DNA from 4 places in the Pseudomonas sp. UTLPPB19802 genome. Region 3 is predicted to be linked to each of the others. Evidence: riboswitches for the same ligand, from Rfam matches in the RefSeq annotation. Region 3 holds a riboswitch; each other region holds the start of a gene.
What was found. A riboswitch is a leader RNA that binds a small molecule or an ion and turns the genes downstream of it on or off. The one in region 3 is predicted to bind cobalamin.
Positions count from the first base shown of each region.

Region 1 (4,584 bases), 660 kb from region 3:
TCCAGGGCATCGCGTTGTTCGGCCAGTTGCTCGTTGCTCTGCTCCAGCTCGGTCTGCTGGGTTTCCAGGTGTGCCTGGGACTCCTTGAGCACCCTGGACTGCTCTTCCAGTTCCTCGTTGGCAGTCTTGAGTTCTTCCTGCTGGACCTGCAGCTCCTCATTCAGTTGCTGGGTCTCGGCCAGCACTTCCTGCAGGCGCTGGCGATAACGGGCTGCTTCGAGGGAGGTACCGATGCTGTCGGCGATCAGTTCCAGCAGGTCGATGTCACGCTCGCCCAGCGTACGCAGGAAACCCAGCTCGATCACGCCGTTGACCTGCCCGTCGTTGGTGGTTGGTACCACGACCACGCTGCGCGGCAAGCCCTCGCCAAGACCGGAACTGACCTTGAAATAATCTTCCGGAACCTCGTCGAGACGAATCAGCCGCGCCTGGCTGGCAGCCTGCCCGACCACGCCTTCATCGGTGAAGATATCCTGCCGATGCTGCTCCTGCTCACGGGAAAAACCATAGGAGGCAATGCGCCGGAAGCCACCGTGCTCCTCGCGGACATAGGCAGCGGCGACCGCACTGCCCAGATAGTTGGCACAAAACTGCAGGACATTGCGGCCCAGCGGGCTGAGACTCAGTTGGCCGAGCATCTGCGCCGACAACCGGGTCTGGCCGTCACGCAGCCAGGCCTGCTTTTCCAGGTGCTCCGAACTCTTCAGTTGCGCCATGAGATTCTTGCTGTAAGACGCTGAAAGATCTAATAAATTCTTTCTTCCGACATAAGCCAGAACTGCGCTCAGGCCCAGCACGAAGGTCAGGTACAGGGCGATGGTCCAGAGGGTCGTACGCCGAACATCGTCGTTGCGCGCCAGGCGCAGCTGCTGCTCGGTCTCGATCGCATTTTCATATTCGCTGCGGATTTCATCGGTCAGGCGCTTGCCACGTCCGGCCTTGACCGCTTCGCGGTAGTCGCCCTTGGAGCGCTGCAGATCGATCATCGACTGCGCATATTCGGTCCAGGAGTCCTGCAAGGCCTCGATACGCCTGAAGCGGTCGACCTGTTGCGGGTTGTCCGCCACCAACTCCTGCAAACCGCGCAACCCGGCAACGATCTTCGGCTTGGCGACTTCATAGGGGTCGAGGAAATGCTCATCGCCGGTGATCAGGAAACCGCGCATGCCGGTTTCCAGGTCGACGGACAGTTTCATCGCCTCGTTGACGTTATTGATCACCCGGTCGGTGTGTTGCACCCACTGGATCACCGACAGCAGATAGGTGATCAGGGAAACGAAGAAGACTGCGCTGAGCACACCCACGCCCAAGGGCAGACTGATGTTGCGACTCAGAAGTTTGCGGAAGCTTTGCTCATCAACCGAAGACGGTGAATTCATTTCGGGCCCCGGAGGAAGTCTTGAAAATTAAGGATTTTGCCGTAATTCTGAGGAAAAGATTCATTTTTCTCACAGCGTAGAAGGCATTTTCCGGCTGTGCACTGCCCAGCATCAACCAGACCCGCTATCCTCAACGCTTATACAGCAGACTTTTTTTGTATAAGAAGCAGAACTTGTGCCGCTCGGCCGCTTACCAATGCAAAGACAGGCAGCCCTGCCTACCCCGCGTTCATTTTCCCGGAAGACCATCCTATGTGTGCAGCCAGTTCCACCATCCTCGTCGTCGAAGACGATGCCATTGTCCGCATGCTGATCGTCGACGTGCTCGAGGAGCTGGAATTCAATGTGCTGGAGGCCAGCGACAGCGACTCGGCCCTGGAAATACTCAACAACCGGGCGACGAGCATCGACCTGCTGATGACCGACGTCGGACTACCGGGCATGGATGGCCGTGACCTGGCAAGGAGCGCACGGCAGGTCCGCCCAGAACTGTCGGTGCTATTCGCCAGCGGCTACGCCGAAAGCATTGAGGTGCCTGCGGGCATGCAGGTGATCGGCAAGCCGTTTTCGATCGACCAACTTAGAAACAAGATAAAAAGCATCATATAACTCCATGTTTTAACTGATATTTATATTTCTAGAATTCACTTTAAGTTGAGCTGCCTGCTGGACATTGCCAAGCCTTCAGCCAGCATCGACGCACCGGTCGACGCGGTTGACGCATCGGCCGACGGCATGTTTTCCTACGCGTCTGTTCTGGGTGCCCTTCACAGGGTGAAACGGGAAACCGGTGCGTCGGCGGATGCTTCATCACGCTTGACCAGTCCGGTGCTGCCCCCGCAACGGTAAGCGAGAGAAGCGTCAGATCCACTGTGCCATTCGGCATGGGAAGGTGATGCTGGAAGGTTCGAGCCAGGCTGGAACCCCTCGCGAGCCCGGAGACCGGCCCGGAAAATCGAATGACAAACCTGCGGTGGGCAGGCGCTGTTGAAACCTCCGGGCCCGACCCGCGAGGTTTTTCTGCGCTTGGCCGCCCGCTGAAAATCCAGAGGGAAGCGCCATGTCCGTTACCACCGCCAGCCATTCCAACGCCGCTACATCGACCCGCAGCCAACGCCTTGTCGCCGCCATCGGTGCCAGCGTACTGGGCGCCCTGCTGGTGTATTTCGCCGGCTTCTCGCACATCGACGCCGTTCACAACGCCGCCCACGACACGCGCCACAGCGCTGCCTTCCCGTGCCACTGAGAACCCGGCCATGATCAAGCGTATTGCCCAAACCGCCGGTTTCAGCGGACTGCTGGCCGCCCTGCTGCTGACCTTGCTGCAAAGTTTCTGGGTCGCGCCGTTGATTCTCCAGGCGGAGACCTATGAAAAAGCCCCCGCCAGCGAGAGCCACGAGCACACCGATACGGCCATGGCCGGCCACAGCCATGAGGGCCACGACGAAGAGGCCTGGGAACCGGAAGATGGCTGGCAGCGCGTGCTGTCCACAACGGGCGGCAACCTGGTGGTGGCGGTCGGTTTCGCCCTGATGCTAGCCGGGCTCTATACCCTGCGTGCGCCCAATCGCGCGTCCCAGGGACTGCTCTGGGGCCTGGCCGGCTACGCAACCTTCTGCCTGGCACCGACCCTCGGACTGCCACCGGAACTGCCCGGCACCGCCGCCGCAGACTTGTTGCAACGGCAAATCTGGTGGGCCAGCACCGCGGCGTCCACCGCCGTGGCTATCGCCCTGGTGGTGTTTGGCCGGCACTGGGCGATCAAGTTGCTGGGCGTGGCGATCGTCGTGGTGCCCCATGTGATCGGCGCTCCCCAACCCGAGGTACATTCCAGCCTGGCGCCGGAAGCACTGGAAGCACAATTCAAGATCGCCTCGCAACTGACCAACGCCGTGTTCTGGCTGGCCCTGGGCCTGATCAGTGCCTGGATGTTCCGCCGCAGACAAGACGGCCAATACCCGGCATGACAACACCCCACACGAAACCAACCCTCGCGGTTGGTTTCGGCTGCCGGCAAGGTTGCGAGGCATCGATCCTGCTGGGGTTGCTGGAAGACGCCCTGCTGGCTCACCGAATCGACCCGGCGAACATCTCGGGCCTGGCCAGCATCGACGGCAAACACAGTGAACCGGGACTGCTTGAGCTGGCCCGGTACCTGAAACTACCACTGGTGTTCTTCAGTGCCGCCGCGCTGCAACCTTACGAGCCACGGCTGACTCATCGTTCCAGCCAGGTATTCGCCCATACCGGCTGCCATGGTATCGCCGAAAGTGCCGCGCTGGCCCTGGCCGAACAGCTGGGCCAGGAACCGGCAAGCCTGCTGATTTCACGACAGAAACACCCTCAGGCCACCTTTGCGCTGGCCTGGACAGGACAAAACCCTCGATAATCACCCTTTCCTGCATGAGCGTTATTCATGTAGGCCCAGACTCCGCACCTGAAAACCATCAGGTGAGTACCGAGTGACTGGCACGCACGACCTTGCGCAAATCCCGCTCAGAGAAGCTTATGACCGTCTATTTCATCGGTGCCGGGCCCGGCGATCCGGAACTCATCACCGTCAAGGGCCAGCGACTGATTCGCCGTTGCCCGGTCATCATCTACGCCGGCTCCCTGGTACCCATGGCAGTGCTGGACGGCCACCGCGCCGACCAGGTGATCAACAGTGCCGAGCTGCACCTGGAACAGATCATCGAGTTGATCAAGACAGCCGACGCCCGCGGACAGGATGTCGCCCGGGTGCACTCCGGGGACCCTTCACTGTACGGTGCCATCGGTGAGCAGATCCGCCATTTGCGTGAACTGGGCATCGGTTATGAAATCATTCCCGGCGTCACGGCTACCGCGGCCTGCGCCGCCCTGCTCGGAGCCGAACTGACGCTGCCGGACATTTCCCAGAGCGTGATCCTGACCCGTTATGCCGACAAGACCGCGATGCCCGCCGGCGAGGAACTGGGCGACCTGGCCCGGCACAAGGCGACCATGGCGATTCACCTGGGAGTCAATCATCTGGCGAAAATCGTCGAGGAACTGACACCCCACTACGGCGCGGACTGCCCGATTGCGGTAATCCATCGCGCCACCTGGCCTGACCAGGACTGGGTGCTGGGCACGCTGGCGGATATCCAGGCCAAGGTCGAGGCCAAGGGGTTTCGGCGCACTGCGCTGATTCTTGTGGGACGGGTGCTGGGCAGTGATCACTTCA
Region 1 covers NZ_AP048545.1:4,536,074-4,540,657, forward strand. Annotated here, with positions in the region: gene AC6I6U_RS19535 (response regulator) at 1-1,379, opposite strand, end outside; gene AC6I6U_RS19540 (response regulator) at 1,632-1,988, shown strand; cobalamin riboswitch at 2,121-2,344, shown strand; gene AC6I6U_RS19545 (CbtB domain-containing protein) at 2,440-2,625, shown strand; gene AC6I6U_RS19550 (CbtA family protein) at 2,636-3,346, shown strand; gene AC6I6U_RS19555 (cobalamin biosynthesis protein) at 3,343-3,768, shown strand; gene cobM (precorrin-4 C(11)-methyltransferase) at 3,888-4,584, shown strand, end outside.
Region 1: another riboswitch for cobalamin. It lies ahead of AC6I6U_RS19545 (CbtB domain-containing protein); the one in region 3 lies ahead of AC6I6U_RS22380 (ABC transporter substrate-binding protein).

Region 2 (4,584 bases), 1.1 Mb from region 3:
TCCAGGCGCGGCAGCCAGATGGCCGCGTCGGCGTCGCTGTCGAGCCCGGCATCCAGTTGCAGCTCACGGTCGATCTGTGTGTCGCGCACCAGCTTGAGAATATCGCGCTGCAATTCACGGGCGCGGCGCGGGTCGAGCAGTTGCGCTTCGTAGTATTCGTCGGCCAGCAATTCCAGGTCGCGCAACGGGCCGTAGGTTTCGGCGCGGGTCAGCGGTGGCATCAGGTGGTCGATGATCACCGCCTGGGTCCGCCGCTTGGCCTGGGCGCCCTCTCCCGGATCGTTGACGATGAACGGATAGAGGTTCGGCAACGGTCCCAGCAGCGCATCCGGCCAGCAGTTTTCCGACAGGCCGACACCCTTGCCCGGCAGCCACTCCAGGTTGCCATGCTTGCCGACATGAATCACGCCGTGGGCGCCATACCGATGCCGCAGCCAGAAATGGAACGCCAGGTAGCCATGGGGCGGCACCAGGTCCGGATCGTGGTAGACCGCACTCGGATCGATCTGGTAACCCCTGGCCGGCTGGATGCCGACGAAGGTCAGGCCCAGGCGCAGCCCGGCGACCATCATCCGCCCCTCGCGGAACATCGGGTCGTTTTCCGCCGCGCCCCAACGCGCCAACACCGCCTGGCGATTGGCCTCGGGCAGTTGCTCGAACAGCGCCTGGTACTCGGCTAGCGCCAGGCTTTGCTGGCAGGGGCGCAAATCAAGGCTGTCGAGGTCGTTGCTGACACCACCGAGCAAGGCCTGGATCAGGCCGGTGCCACTCTCGGGCAGTTCGGTACCCACCGGATAGCCTTTGTCCTGCAACGCCCGCAGGATATTCAGCGCCGCAGCCGGTGTGTCCAGGCCGACGCCGTTACCGATGCGCCCGTCGCGGGTCGGGTAGTTGGCCAGGACCAGGGCGATACGCTTGTCGCCGTTGTCCAGCCGCGCCAGCTCGACCCAGCGCCGCGCCAGCTCGGCGACGAAGTCCATGCGCTCGGGCTGGGCGCGGTAGCAGACCACGTCACTCTGGCTACGCTCGCTGCGCCAGGCCAGGTCCTTGAAGCTGATGGGCCGGCTGATGATCCGCCCGTCCAGCTCCGGCAAGGCAATGTGCATCGCCAGGTCCCGCGGTCCCAGGCCCTGCTCGCTGGCTTGCCAGCCGGGCTCGTTGTCCTGGGCGCAGATCGCCTGGATCACCGGGATGTCACGACGGAACGGTCGCAGGTGCGGAGCCTCGGGCGTCGACTGGGCAAAGCCGGTGGTGTTGAGGATCACCGCCGCCGCCACCTCGTCCAGCCAGTCCTCGACCACCGCCAGGCAACCTGGCTCCTTGAGACTGGCCACGGCGATCGGCAACGGGTTCAGCCCGGCCGCCTGCAAACGCTGGCAGAACACATCGACAAAGGCGGTGTTGGCCGCCTGCAGGTGCGAGCGATAGAACAGCAGCGCCGCCACCGGCCAGTCGGCCTGCCAGTTGCTGCGCCAATCAGCCAGTTGTGCATCGACCACGCGCGGGTGGTAGATCGCCGTGCGCGGCAGCGCCCGAGGCGCCTGCCAGGGGTAGTCACGCCCCAGCCAGCGGCTGGCCAGGCAATTGAACAACTGCAGGGCATTGCCCAGGCCGCCCTGGCGCAGGAAGTGCCAGAGCCGTTCGGCTTCAGCCGCCGGGACGTTACCCAGGGCGCTCAGTTCCGGGTCGGGACGGTCGTCGCCCGGCACCAGGATCAGCGTCACGCCGCGCTCGGCCAGTTGCACCAGACGCTCGATGCCGTAACGCCAATAGCCGATACCGCCGTGCAACGACAGCAGGATCACCTTGGCGTGTTGCAGCACCTGGTCGACATAGAGGTCGACCGAGGCATGATTCTGGACCTGCATCGGGTTGGCCAGGCGCAGGCTCGGATAATCGTCCGGCAGTTGCTGCGCCGCTTCGGCGAGCAATGCCAGGCTGGAGTCGCCGCTGCACAGGATCACCAGCTCGGCGGGGGTTTGTCCAAGGTCGGCGATGTTGTCATCCGACACGAAACCGCCGGGCTGGGTCCTGAGCAGATGCATGGGGTCAGGCCGTCAGCGCGGTGCGCAGCGTCGATTCGAGCAGGGCTGCATCCAGTTCCTGGCCAATCAGTACCAGGCGGGTGACGCGCGGCTCATCGGCGCCCCAGGCGCGGTCGAAGTGCTTGTCGAAACGGGTGCCCACGCCCTGGATCAGCAGGCGCATCGGCTTGTTCGGGATCGCCGCAAAGCCCTTGACCCGCAGGATGCCGTGCTTGACCACCAGTTGCGTCAGGGCATCGAGCAGCAGGCTTTCGTCGGCTTGCGGCAGGTCGATGGAGATCGAATCAAAGGCGTCGTGATCGTGGTCGTCATGATCATCGCCGTCATGGTGGTGGTCATGGTGGCTGTGGCGACCATCAATGTGCTCCTCGGAGCCGGCACCGATACCCAGCAGGACGTCCAGCGGCAGGCGACCGCTGCTGGCCTCGATGACTTTCACCGCTGGCGGCAGTTCCTCGGCCACTTCCAGACGGACCCTGGCCAGGTCTTCCGGGGCGATCAGGTCGGTCTTGTTGAGAATCACCAGGTCGGCGCTGGACAGTTGGTCGGCGAACAATTCATGCAGCGGCGACTCGTGATCCAGGTTCGGGTCGAGCTTGCGCTGGGCGTCCACCTGGTCGGGGAACGCGGCGAAGGTGCCGGCGGCCACTGCCGGGCTGTCGACCACGGTGATCACCGCATCGACGGTGCAGGCACTGCGGATTTCCGGCCACTGGAAAGCCTGGACCAGCGGCTTGGGCAGCGCCAGGCCAGAGGTTTCGATGAGGATGTGGTCAAGATCGCCGCGACGCGCCACCAGTTCGCGCATCACCGGGAAGAACTCTTCCTGCACGGTGCAGCACAGGCAGCCGTTGGCCAGTTCGAACACGCGGCCTACCGCCTCTTCCTCGGTGCACCCGATGGAGCACTGCTTGAGGATCTCGCCGTCGATGCCCAGCTCGCCGAACTCGTTGACGATCACTGCGATACGGCGGCCCTGGGCGTTGTCCAGCATATGCCGCAGCAAGGTGGTCTTGCCCGAGCCGAGGAAGCCGGTGACGATGGTGACGGGAAGCTTGGCCAGTGTTTTCATCGGGATGCCCCTTGGCAAAAATAGCGGGCATGCGGGACGAGAACCGCCGCCCGGAACAGGCGCGGGTATGTTCGCCACCGGATCACCCCGCCCGGTTTAAGTGAAATTCTGTCACGAGGCAGGTCTCCTGGCTTGCGGCCGGGTGTTCGGCAGTCGCTCGATCACCGGGTCTTGCGCCTTCCCACCCCGAGGGGCAGTGGCCAGGCAAGACACTCGTACCGCTTACAGTTGCGGGGGCAGCCGCGGCTTGCCGCGTTCCCATCTTAGCTTCGACCAGACGCCGAAGAACCTCGAACCTGCAAGGCTACGCAGTGCGCGCAGGCAGGTCAATCTCGACGGCCGCTGTGGTTTAATTGCGCCCCCTTTCTCCCGCCCTGCCCGTTTCAAGGAATCGCCGCCCATGAGTGCCACCGACACCACCACCGTCCTGGTCATCGGTTATGTCTGGCCCGAACCTCGCTCCTCGGCGGCCGGCGGGCACATGATGCAGATTCTCGAAAGCTTCCTCGAGGCCGGCTGGCGCATCACCTTCGCCAGCCCTGCCAGTGTCGGTGAACACAAGGCCGACCTGCTCAGCCTGGGCATCGACGAACAGGCCATCGAGCTCAACGACAGCAGTTTCGACACCTTCATCAGCGCCCTGCAGCCGCATGTGGTGCTGTTCGACCGGTTCATGATGGAGGAGCAGTTCGGCTGGCGGGTCGAGAAGCACTGCCCCGGTGCCCTCCGCGTACTGGAAACCTCGGACCTGCAAAGCCTGCGCGACGCCCGCCAGCAGCAACTCAAGGAACGCCTGAAAGTCGACCAGGACCCGAATGACTTCAGCGGGCTGTTCGCTCCCGACCTCCCCGAAGTCTTCCAGCAGATGAGCGACACCGACCAGGCCCAGCGGGAAATCGCGGCGATCTACCGCTCGGACCTGAGCCTGATGATTTCCGACGTCGAGATCCGCCTGCTGACCGAGCAGTTCCGGCTACCGCCAGCGTTGCTGCACTGGTGCCCGTTGATGGTCGACCAGCCGGACACGTTCCGGGCCTTCGAGGAGCGCGCGCATTTTCTCAGCATCGGCAACTTCCGCCACGCACCGAACTGGGATGCGGTGCTCTGGATGAAAACCACCGTCTGGCCGCTGATCCGCCAACAACTGCCCAGCGCGCAACTGCATGTCTACGGCGCCTACACGCCGCCCAAGGCCACCGCGCTGCACAACCCGGCCCAGGGCTTTCACGTGCAGAACTGGGCCGAAGACGCCCTGCAGGTGATGAGCGCGGCGCGGATCTGCCTGGCACCGCTGCGTTTCGGCGCCGGAATCAAGGGCAAGCTCGCCGATGCCATGCTCTGTGGTACCCCGAATGTCACCACGCCGATCGGCGCCGAAGCCATGCAGGGTGCCTTGCCCTGGCCGGGCGCCATCGAAACCAGCGCCGAGGCCCTGGCGCGCTCCGCCGTCCGGCTGTACCAGGACCC
Region 2 covers NZ_AP048545.1:4,092,788-4,097,371, reverse strand. Annotated here, with positions in the region: gene cobN (cobaltochelatase subunit CobN) at 1-2,045, opposite strand, end outside; gene cobW (cobalamin biosynthesis protein CobW) at 2,050-3,117, opposite strand; cobalamin riboswitch at 3,218-3,425, opposite strand; gene AC6I6U_RS18135 (glycosyltransferase) at 3,518-4,584, shown strand, end outside.
Region 2: another riboswitch for cobalamin. It lies ahead of cobW (cobalamin biosynthesis protein CobW); the one in region 3 lies ahead of AC6I6U_RS22380 (ABC transporter substrate-binding protein).

Region 3 (4,584 bases):
TGCAAGGGACGGTTGCCGAGCATCTGTTGCTGGGTGCGGCGCCGTAGACCTGCGGCATCTGGTGGCGGCGGTAGGGGGCCGGGGCGGTCGGCACACGATTATCGATGTTGCCGGCATGGCGGATGACGAACAGGTCGCCAGGTTCAGGTTGCGATGGAACAGTGATTACGGGGTGCATGGCATAAGGTAAAGGTATCGCTTATGATTTCCTGTATCAGATAATCTTATGGGGTGGGTGAATGCTGGCCCGACATATCCAGTACTTTCTCGCGGTGGCGGAACACGGCAGTTTCACCCGGGCGGCCGCCGCCCTTTATGTCTCCCAGCCGGCCTTGTCGCAGCAGGTGCGACAGCTCGAGGATAGCCTTGGCGTGCAGTTGTTCGACCGTTCCGGGCGGGTGACGCGCCTGACCGATCACGGCGAGGTGTACCTGCGCTATGCGCGTCGGGCCTTATTGGAGCTGGAGGAGGCCAAGCGTGCGCTGCATGATGTCGGTGACCTGAGTCGGGGATCGCTGCGGGTGGCGGTGACGCCGACTTTCACCACCTATCTGGTGGGGCCGTTGGTCGAGGCCTTTCACCAGCGCTATCCGAATATCACCCTGAACCTGCGGGAGATTGCCCAGGAGTCCATGGAAGAGCAGTTGGTGGCTGATCAACTGGATGTGGGGATCGCCTTCGAGGCGGTGCAGGCGCAGGAAATCGACGCTGAGCCGCTGCTGGTCGAGACTTTGGCCCTGGTGGTCAGCGCCAGGCATCCGCTGGCCGGGCAGCGCAGTGTCGGGCTGGAGGCGCTGGATGCGGAGTCGCTGGTGCTGCTCAGTGCCGAGTTCGCCACTCGCGAGCAGATCGATCGCTATTGTCGCCAGCATGGGATTCGTCCGCGGGTGCAGATGGAGGCCAATGCGATTGGGGCGGTGATCGAGGTGGTGCGCAGGACCGGTTTGTCGACCCTGTTGCCGGCGGCGATTACCCTGGCGTATCAGGATCTGGTCGCGGTCGAGCTGGAGCCCCTGCGGCTGCAGCGCACGGCGGTGGTCATGCAACGCAAGGGCGGGTACCAGAGCGCAGCGGCGCGGGCCTTCATTGAGGTGGCCAGGGAAGTTGCCGGCCGGCTGGCGGGTTGAACTGTTCTGGACAGAAGCCGGGAAGGCTGGTCCCATAGGGCGTTTTTATCATCCAGAGATAGCCTGCCATGTCGGATACCATCGATGAATCGTTCTATGACCGTGCGGACGAGCATATCAACCTGGCCAATGAGCAGCTCAAGCAGGTCGAGAATTTTGGCAAGGTCAATGCTTCGATGATGTTTGGTACGACTCGGTTCAATGCCTGGGTCAGTGCGCGCAGCTTCAAGTCGGGGGAGGAGATGGCCGGGGCGCGGGAGGCGATGCTCAAGTATTTTTGTGATCAGTATCGGTTGATGCTTGAGGATAACCTTGATGATCATATCAAGAATTTTGAGCTGTACATGGGGGGGAGGCAGGGCTGAGTTATCGAGGGGCGTTTAACCTGCTGTTTGCCTGTGTGCGATTGCGGTTGTAGGTGTACATATCCGTTTGCGCGGTTGGCTGGGGTAGTGGTTTCGCCCTTACGGCGAGTTACTTTTTTTCAGACGCGAAAAAAAGTAACCAAAAAACGCTTGCCCCTCCATTCGGCCCTCGCTACGCGAGGGTTCCTTCGTTCCGGTTCTGTTTCGAGAGCACGCCGCGATGGGCCATCCATGGCCCAACACGGCTCGCCCGGCTTCCCTGCCGGGCGTCTCTCGAAACAGAACCTCCACTCAGCCTGCTGGGCGGGGCCGGTGGATCAAAAGCAAAGGCAAGATCAAGATCAAAAAGCAAATGCTTCGCAGGCAAGCCCACTCCGATGCCTGCGCCAGGCCCCATTCTGGTGTACGACACAACACCTGTAGGAGCGGGCTTGTCGGGACGCCGCACCGCCGCGAAGAGGCCCGTGAAATCACTAAAAGCCTTCAAGGCACACCCTCCATCCCTCCATTTTGAAGCGCTGCTCACTTCAGGTCGAGGCGGGCAGTGGGGGCGCCGCCAACAGCGAGTCCACGATCGCTCGCGACAGTTCCAGCGATTGCAGCACTCCCCTGAACAGGTCACGGTCAACGTCTTCCAGGCGCGGGCCGATTTCGTCGGCGTTCAGTTCGGCAGTCCGGAGCAGGTCCGAGACATGGGCCAACGCCACCTTGGCCGGGACGCCTGGCTGAATGGCAAAGAGCGCAGGCTTGCTGGCTGAGTCGCTGCCGATGTTGAAGGCGCTTGTGGCGAGGGTATCGAGTGGATCAGGCGGTGGTGGGTCCGAGTTGATCTGGTCCAGGGCGCTGTACATGGCGCTGCGCAGGAAGTCGCTTTTTTCAGTCGGACTTGAAGTGCGGCAGGGTGGTGGGTCGGGCGTGATTTTCTTGGTCATCGGCAAGCTCTTCTTCAGTAACACCTTTGGAAGCGCGCCATCTTTCGTGTCCAAGCGAAAGGGTGGCGAACCGTGCGCAGGTTTGGACAACCGGGGAAGAAGAAACCCGGCACACCCCGAGGAGTGTCCCGCGCACGGTCCGCCATAGAGCGGACACAAAAGTGCCGTTCGCGCGGCATTGTGCGACTTCTTCTTCCAAAAAAAAACGGGTGTCCAAGCCCGGTTGCTGAATTGGCAGCAACGCGAAAACATTAGGCTTCGTGATCAAGTGAATCAACGGGAAATCTGTAGGAAAAATCCGCTAAAAGTCCTGAATTATTCTCGAATCGGTCGAGAAATGAGCGCTGTAGAACGTTGTGGCAGTGGCCCGCAGCTGATGAGAGCGGTTCTTATGCGTTCCCAACGGCAATTTGATGGTCTACCATGCCGCCCGCCGGTTTCCACTCGGAAATAATAGGGAATCCCAGGCCTCCGACCCCGGTTGGCCAAACGGAACTGCCCCCGCAACTGTAGGTGCCGAGCCCGCTCCAACGATGCCACTGGGTCCATGTGATTCGGGAAGGCCGGAGGCGGGCCAGGACGCACCAGTCAGGAGACCTGCCGGCCTACATTTACCAACCGGCGGGGTGTCCGGGATGGCCATCTCCCCTGTGAAGGGCTGCCCCGGACGTCGTGCCAGGGCGGCGATGCCTGTCCATGCGTTCACTTCGTGTTCTGCCCGACAGGAGATCGCTCACCATGCTGCCTCGTTTCGCCACCTTGCTCGCTGGCCTCTCGCTCACCGGCCTGGCCCAGGCTGCCGCCACCCAATACCCGCTCACCGTGGAAAACTGTGGTGTGCCGCAAACCTTCGCGAAGGCTCCCGAGCGCGCGGTCACCATTGGCCAGGCCGGCACCGAGATGCTGTATGCCATGGGGCTGGGCGACAAGCTGGTCGGTACTTCATTGTGGTTCAACAACGTGCTGCCGGAGTTCAAGGTGCAGAACGACAAGGTCGAGCGCCTGGCCGACAACGATCCGAGCTTCGAAGCGGTGGTGGGCAAGCGTCCGCAACTGGTGACGGTGCAGTTCGAGTGGATGGTCGGGCCCCAGGGCGTGGTCGGTACCCGTGAGCAGTTCAACGAACTGAAGATCCCCACCTACCTGCTGCCTTCGGACTGCGAAGGCAAGGACAATCTGGTGGGTGCCGACGGCACCCGGATGCAGCCGTTCAAGGTCGACAGCATCTACAAGAGCGTCAGCCAACTGGCGACGATCTTCGATGTGCAGGATCGTGGTGCGGCGCTCAATGCCGACCTGCAGGCGCGTCTCGACAAGGCGAAGAAGCAGTTGGCCGGCAAGGACCTGTCCAACACCAGCGCGTTGTTCTGGTTCTCCAGCGCCGACCTGGCCATCGATCCCTACGTGGCCGGTCGCCAGGGCGTTGCTGATTTCATGCTGCAGACCCTGGGCGTGCGCAACGTGGTCGAGTCCCACGAAGAGTGGCCGACCGTGGGTTGGGAAACCCTGGCCAAGGCCAACCCGACCTGGCTGATCATCGCCCGCATGGACCGGCGTCGCTTCCCGGCGGACGACTACCGCAAGAAGCTCGAATTCCTGCGCAGCGACCCGGTCGCCAAGAACATGGACGTGGTGAAGAACAACCGCATCATCATCCTCGATGCTGATGCCATGCAGGCCGGAATTCGCCTGTTCCGTGGCCTGGAAACCCTGTCCACCGCCATTGCCACCGGTAAAGCCCCAGAGTGAACACGCGCCTGCTGCCCTACAGCCTGCTGGCCTTGGTCGCCTTGTTCGCGGCCCTGCTGGCTGGGATTGCCATCGGTGAAACCAGCCTGTCGCCGCGCCTGATCTATCAGGTGCTGGCCAACCAGTTGTGGCAGGCCGGCTATCCGGTCGAGCCGATCGACTCGGGCATCGTCTGGAACTACCGGCTGACCCGCACACTGGTCGCTGCCGCCTGCGGTGCTGGGCTGGCGACCTGTGGGGTGATGCTCCAGGCGCTGCTGCGCAACCCGTTGGCCGAGCCTTACCTGCTGGGGCTCTCGGCGGGTGCGTCGACCGGCGCGGTGGCGGTGGGGCTGCTGGGCCTTGGTGGGGCGGCGCTGTCGCTGTCTGGCGGGGCCTTCATCGGCGCGCTGTGCGCGTTCGGCCTGGTGC
Region 3 covers NZ_AP048545.1:5,199,129-5,203,712, reverse strand. Annotated here, with positions in the region: gene dapF (diaminopimelate epimerase) at 1-47, shown strand, start outside; gene cynR (transcriptional regulator CynR) at 240-1,127, shown strand; gene AC6I6U_RS22390 (DUF3144 domain-containing protein) at 1,196-1,492, shown strand; gene AC6I6U_RS22385 (DUF6124 family protein) at 2,020-2,424, opposite strand; cobalamin riboswitch at 2,842-3,043, shown strand; gene AC6I6U_RS22380 (ABC transporter substrate-binding protein) at 3,163-4,173, shown strand; gene AC6I6U_RS22375 (FecCD family ABC transporter permease) at 4,170-4,584, shown strand, end outside.

Region 4 (4,584 bases), 1.5 Mb from region 3:
ATCTGCTGCGTGTCGGCGGCCTGGCGATTTTCGACAACACCCTATGGAGTGGCCGGGTGTTGGAGGTGGATGCGCAAAGCGAGGACACCCGGGCCATCCAGGCCCTGAATCGGGCCTTGAAGGATGACGCGCGGGTGGACCTGTCGTTGTTGCCGGTGGGGGATGGCCTGACGCTCTGTCGCAAGCGCTAGCTCGGGTCGAGGCTACTTGGCTGGCGAAACGCGCCAGATCTTGTTACCGACATCGTCCGCCACCAGCAGGTCGCCCTGACGGTCGATCACTACGCCCACCGGCCGGCCCATGGCATTTTCCTCCTTGTCGAGAAAACCGCTCAGTACGTCGATTGGCTGGCCATTGGGCTTACCGTTGGCAAAGGGTACGAAGATCACCTTGTAGCCGCTGTGGGGCTTGCGGTTCCATGAGCCGTGCTGGCCGATGAATGCGCCCTGGGTGAACGGTGCCGGCAGTCTGCTACCCTGGGCGAAGGTCAGTCCGAGGGAGGCGGTGTGAGGGCCGACGGCGTAGTCGGGGGCGATGGCCTTGGCCACCATGGCCGGGTCCGACGGTGATACCCGGACATCCACGTGTTGCCCGTAGTAGCTGTAGGGCCAGCCATAGAAAGCACCGTCCTTCACCGAGGTGATGTAGTCCGGTACCAAGTCACTGCCAATCGCGTCCCGCTCGTTGACCGCCGTCCATAGCGCTCCGCTCTGGGGTTCCCAGGCCAGGCCATTGGGGTTGCGCAAGCCGGAGGCGAAGATCCGCTGCTTGCCGCTCGCCGGGTCAACCTCCCAGATCGCCGCACGGCCCTGTTCCTTGTCCAGGCCGTTCTCACCGACGTTGCTGTTGGAACCGACGGTGACGTAGAGCCTGCTGCCGTCCCGGCTGGCGATGACGTTTTTGGTCCAGTGGTGGTTGAGGGTGCCGCCGGGCAGATCGACGACCTTCTGTGGCTGGGCCTTGATTGCGATTTCGCCCTCTTCGTAGTGAAAGCGCAGCAGGGCATCGGTGTCGGCCACATACAGGTCATTGCCCACCAATGTCATGCCGAACGGAGAGTTCAGGCCTTCGATGAAGGTCGTGCGTGTTTCCGCGATCCCATCGTGATTGGCATCGCGCAACAGGGTGATGCGATTCGCGCTGGGCACGCCGGCTCCGGCGCGATCCATGACCTTGTTTGCAATCCAGCCGCGCAGCCCCTGATTGTCATCGGGTCTGGAGGGGGCATTGCTCTCGGCGACCAGCACATCGCCATTGGGCAATACGTACAGCCAGCGTGGATGGTCGAGGTTTTCGGCGAATGCGTTGACCTGGGTTCCGCTGGCAGCCATGGGGCGGGTGCCTTCGGGCCAGCCGACGGCCGGGGCGATGTTGACTGTGGGAATCAGGGTCTTGTTCGGTTCCGGGAGCTTGGGCGATGGGCCGGTTCCATCGGACACAGACAGGCTGGAACTTTCGCCACAAGCAGCCAATCCGCTGGCAAGCAGAATGATCACGGCGTGTTTCTGCTGGAACATGTTGAATCTCCATTAATCCTTGTATTTGCCCAGCAGTAGATGGGGTGGATTGACGCAGGTTCAATCCCTCCTTTGGCGAGTTGCTCCTGGCCGCCTTGGAAATGGTCATCCGTCATGACAGGTATTCCCGGAGCTCGTTGGGCAGGGCCAGATATCCAGGGCCCCGGTGATGGGTTCGATGAGCAAGGCCGCCACGGCGTCGGCACCGACCTGGCCCATTTCGCCTGTTCATGTCCCGGTTCGCCGAGGTTGGCGGTCGGCTTCAATTGACGCTCCCCCCCCAACCCTCTAACCTTCGCGGTTTGTTTCAGGTGCTCTGTGGCGATCCGTCGACAGGGTGAAACAGGGAAGCCGGTGAGCCCTCAGGTAGGCGCGAGCCCGGCGCTGCCCCCGCAACGGTAAATGAGTCAAGACTGCGCTTTTTGCCACTGTGCCACTGGCACGGGAAGGCGCGCGGTCCCGCGTTCGCGCCGCTCATGAGTCCGGAGACCGGCCTGATCCATTCCACAGCGTCACGGCGGGCGATGCTGGACGGCTTCGGCCGTGCCTGTGTCTGCTCGCCGTTTGCCTTATCCAGCCCCAACGGAGAGCTGCCATGAACGAATCCCCCGATCGCGACGAACGCCACCTGGCGCGCATGCAGCGCAAGAAGGCGGTGATCGACGAGCGTATCGCCAACGCCCCGAATGAATGCGGCCTGCTGCTGGTGCTGACCGGCAACGGCAAGGGCAAGAGCAGCTCGGCCTTCGGCATGCTCGCCCGGGCCATGGGCCACGGCATGCAGTGCGGCGTGGTGCAGTTCATCAAGGGCCGCAACAGCACGGGAGAGGAGCTGTTTTTCCGCCGTTTCCCCGAGCAGGTGCGCTTTCACGTGATGGGCGAGGGCTTCACCTGGGAGACCCAGGACCGCCAGCGAGACATCGCGGCCGCCGAAGCTGCGTGGGCGGTCTCTCGGGAAATGCTCGCCAATCCGGACATCGGCCTGGTGGTACTGGATGAGCTGAACATCGCCCTCAAGCACGGTTATCTGGATCTGGACCAGGTGCTCAGCGACTTGCAAGCACGACCGCCGATGCAGCATGTGCTGGTCACCGGCCGCGGTGCCAAGCCGGAACTGATCGACCTGGCCGACACCGTCACCGAAATGGGCCTGCTCAAGCACGCGTTCCAGGCCGGGATCAAGGCGCAGAAAGGCATCGAACTATGAGTCAGCCGCGTCATTGCCCGGCGGTGCTGATCGCCGCGCCGGCTTCCGGCCAGGGCAAGACCACGGTGACGGCCGCGCTGGCGCGCCTGCACCGGAACCAAGGGCGCAAGGTCCGGGTGTTCAAGTGTGGCCCGGACTTTCTCGATCCGATGATTCACGAGCGTGCCAGCGGTGCGCCGGTGTACCAGCTCGACCTGTGGATGGTCGGTGCCGAGGAAAGTCGTCGGTTGCTCTGGGAGGCGGCGGGCGAGGCTGACCTGATCCTGATCGAAGGCGTCATGGGGCTGTTCGATGGAACGCCGTCGAGCGCCGATCTGGCGCGGCACTTCGGCGTGCCGGTGCTGGCGGTGATCGATGGCACGGCCATGGCCCAGACCTTTGGTGCCCTGGCCCTGGGCCTGGCGCGTTACCAGGCGGACCTGCCGTTTGCCGGGGTGTTGGCCAACCGGGTCGGCACCCCGCGGCATGCGCAATTGCTTGAAGGCAGCCTGACCGAAGGCCTGCGCTGGTATGGCGCACTCTCCCGCGAGACCGGGATCGAGCTGCCGAGCCGCCATCTCGGGCTGGTCCAGGCCAGCGAACTGAATGATCTGGACCGCCGCCTCGATGTTGCGGCCGAGGCCCTGGGGGCCAGTTGCGAAGTCGCCTTGCCGCCGGCGGTCGAGTTCGCAGCACCGCAGGTCGTCTCCATCGAGCCGCTGTTGGCCGGAGTACGTATCGCGGTCGCCCACGACGAGGCGTTCGCTTTCATCTATGGCGCCAACCTGGATCTGTTGCGGACATTGGGCGCTGAGCTGAGCTTCTTCTCGCCGATTCACGATCACGGGCTGCCGGACGCCGATAGTCTGTACCTGCCGGGTGGTTACCCGGAGCTGCACCATCTGACACTGACGCAGAACCAGCTGATGTTGGCGGCGATCCGTGCGCACCATGCCGCAGGCAAGCCGCTGCTCGCCGAATGCGGCGGCATGCTTTACCTGCTCGATGCGTTGACCGACGTCGACGGCCAGCGTGCCGAACTGCTTGGCCTGCTGGCCGGCGAGGCGGTGATGCAGAAGCGCCTGGCGGCCCTGGCCTTGCAGACCGTGGAACTGCCGGAAGGCGTGCTGCGTGGGCATACCTATCACCACTCGTTGACCAGCACCGAGCTGACGCCGATTGCCCGTGGGCTGAGCCCCAATGGCGGGCGCGGGGCAGAGGCGGTCTACCGTGTGGGGCGCACGACTGCCTCCTACGTGCATTTCTATTTTCCGTCCAATCCCCGGGCGGTTGCCGCGCTGTTGGCACCGCAGTCGGTGGATTGCTCTCCTGATCATGCCAAGGCCGGCGGTTTCGATGTGGACGCAGGCTTGCCGGGATGCCGGGCCACTGCGAAGAGGCAATGACAGACAAGGTTTTTTCCCTAGAGGAGCGCGAGGCAATCTACCGCGCCATCGCCGAGCGCCGCGACATGCGGCACTTCGCCGGCGGCACGGTGGCGCCAGAGCTGTTGGCGCGGTTGCTGGAAGCTGCACACCAGGCACCGAGTGTTGGCCTGATGCAGCCCTGGCGATTCATCCGGATCAGTGATCGCGCCTTGCGCGGGCAGATCCAGCAGTTGGTGGAAGAGGAGCGGGTGCGTACTGCCGAGGCCCTGGGCGAGCGCTCAGATGAGTTCATGAAGTTGAAGGTCGAGGGCATCAACGACTGTGCCGAGGTATTGGTTGCGGCGCTGATGGACGGACGTGAGCGGCATATTTTCGGTCGTCGGACACTGCCGGAGATGGACATGGCATCGTTGTCCTGCGCGATCCAGAACCTCTGGCTGGCCTCGCGGGCCGAAGGCCTGGGCATGGGCTGGGTATCATTGTTCGAGCCGCA
Region 4 covers NZ_AP048545.1:6,704,493-6,709,076, reverse strand. Annotated here, with positions in the region: gene AC6I6U_RS29520 (class I SAM-dependent methyltransferase) at 1-191, shown strand, start outside; gene AC6I6U_RS29515 (PQQ-dependent sugar dehydrogenase) at 204-1,517, opposite strand; cobalamin riboswitch at 1,810-2,029, shown strand; gene cobO (cob(I)yrinic acid a,c-diamide adenosyltransferase) at 2,113-2,724, shown strand; gene AC6I6U_RS29505 (cobyrinic acid a,c-diamide synthase CobB) at 2,721-4,109, shown strand; gene bluB (5,6-dimethylbenzimidazole synthase) at 4,106-4,584, shown strand, end outside.
Region 4: another riboswitch for cobalamin. It lies ahead of cobO (cob(I)yrinic acid a,c-diamide adenosyltransferase); the one in region 3 lies ahead of AC6I6U_RS22380 (ABC transporter substrate-binding protein).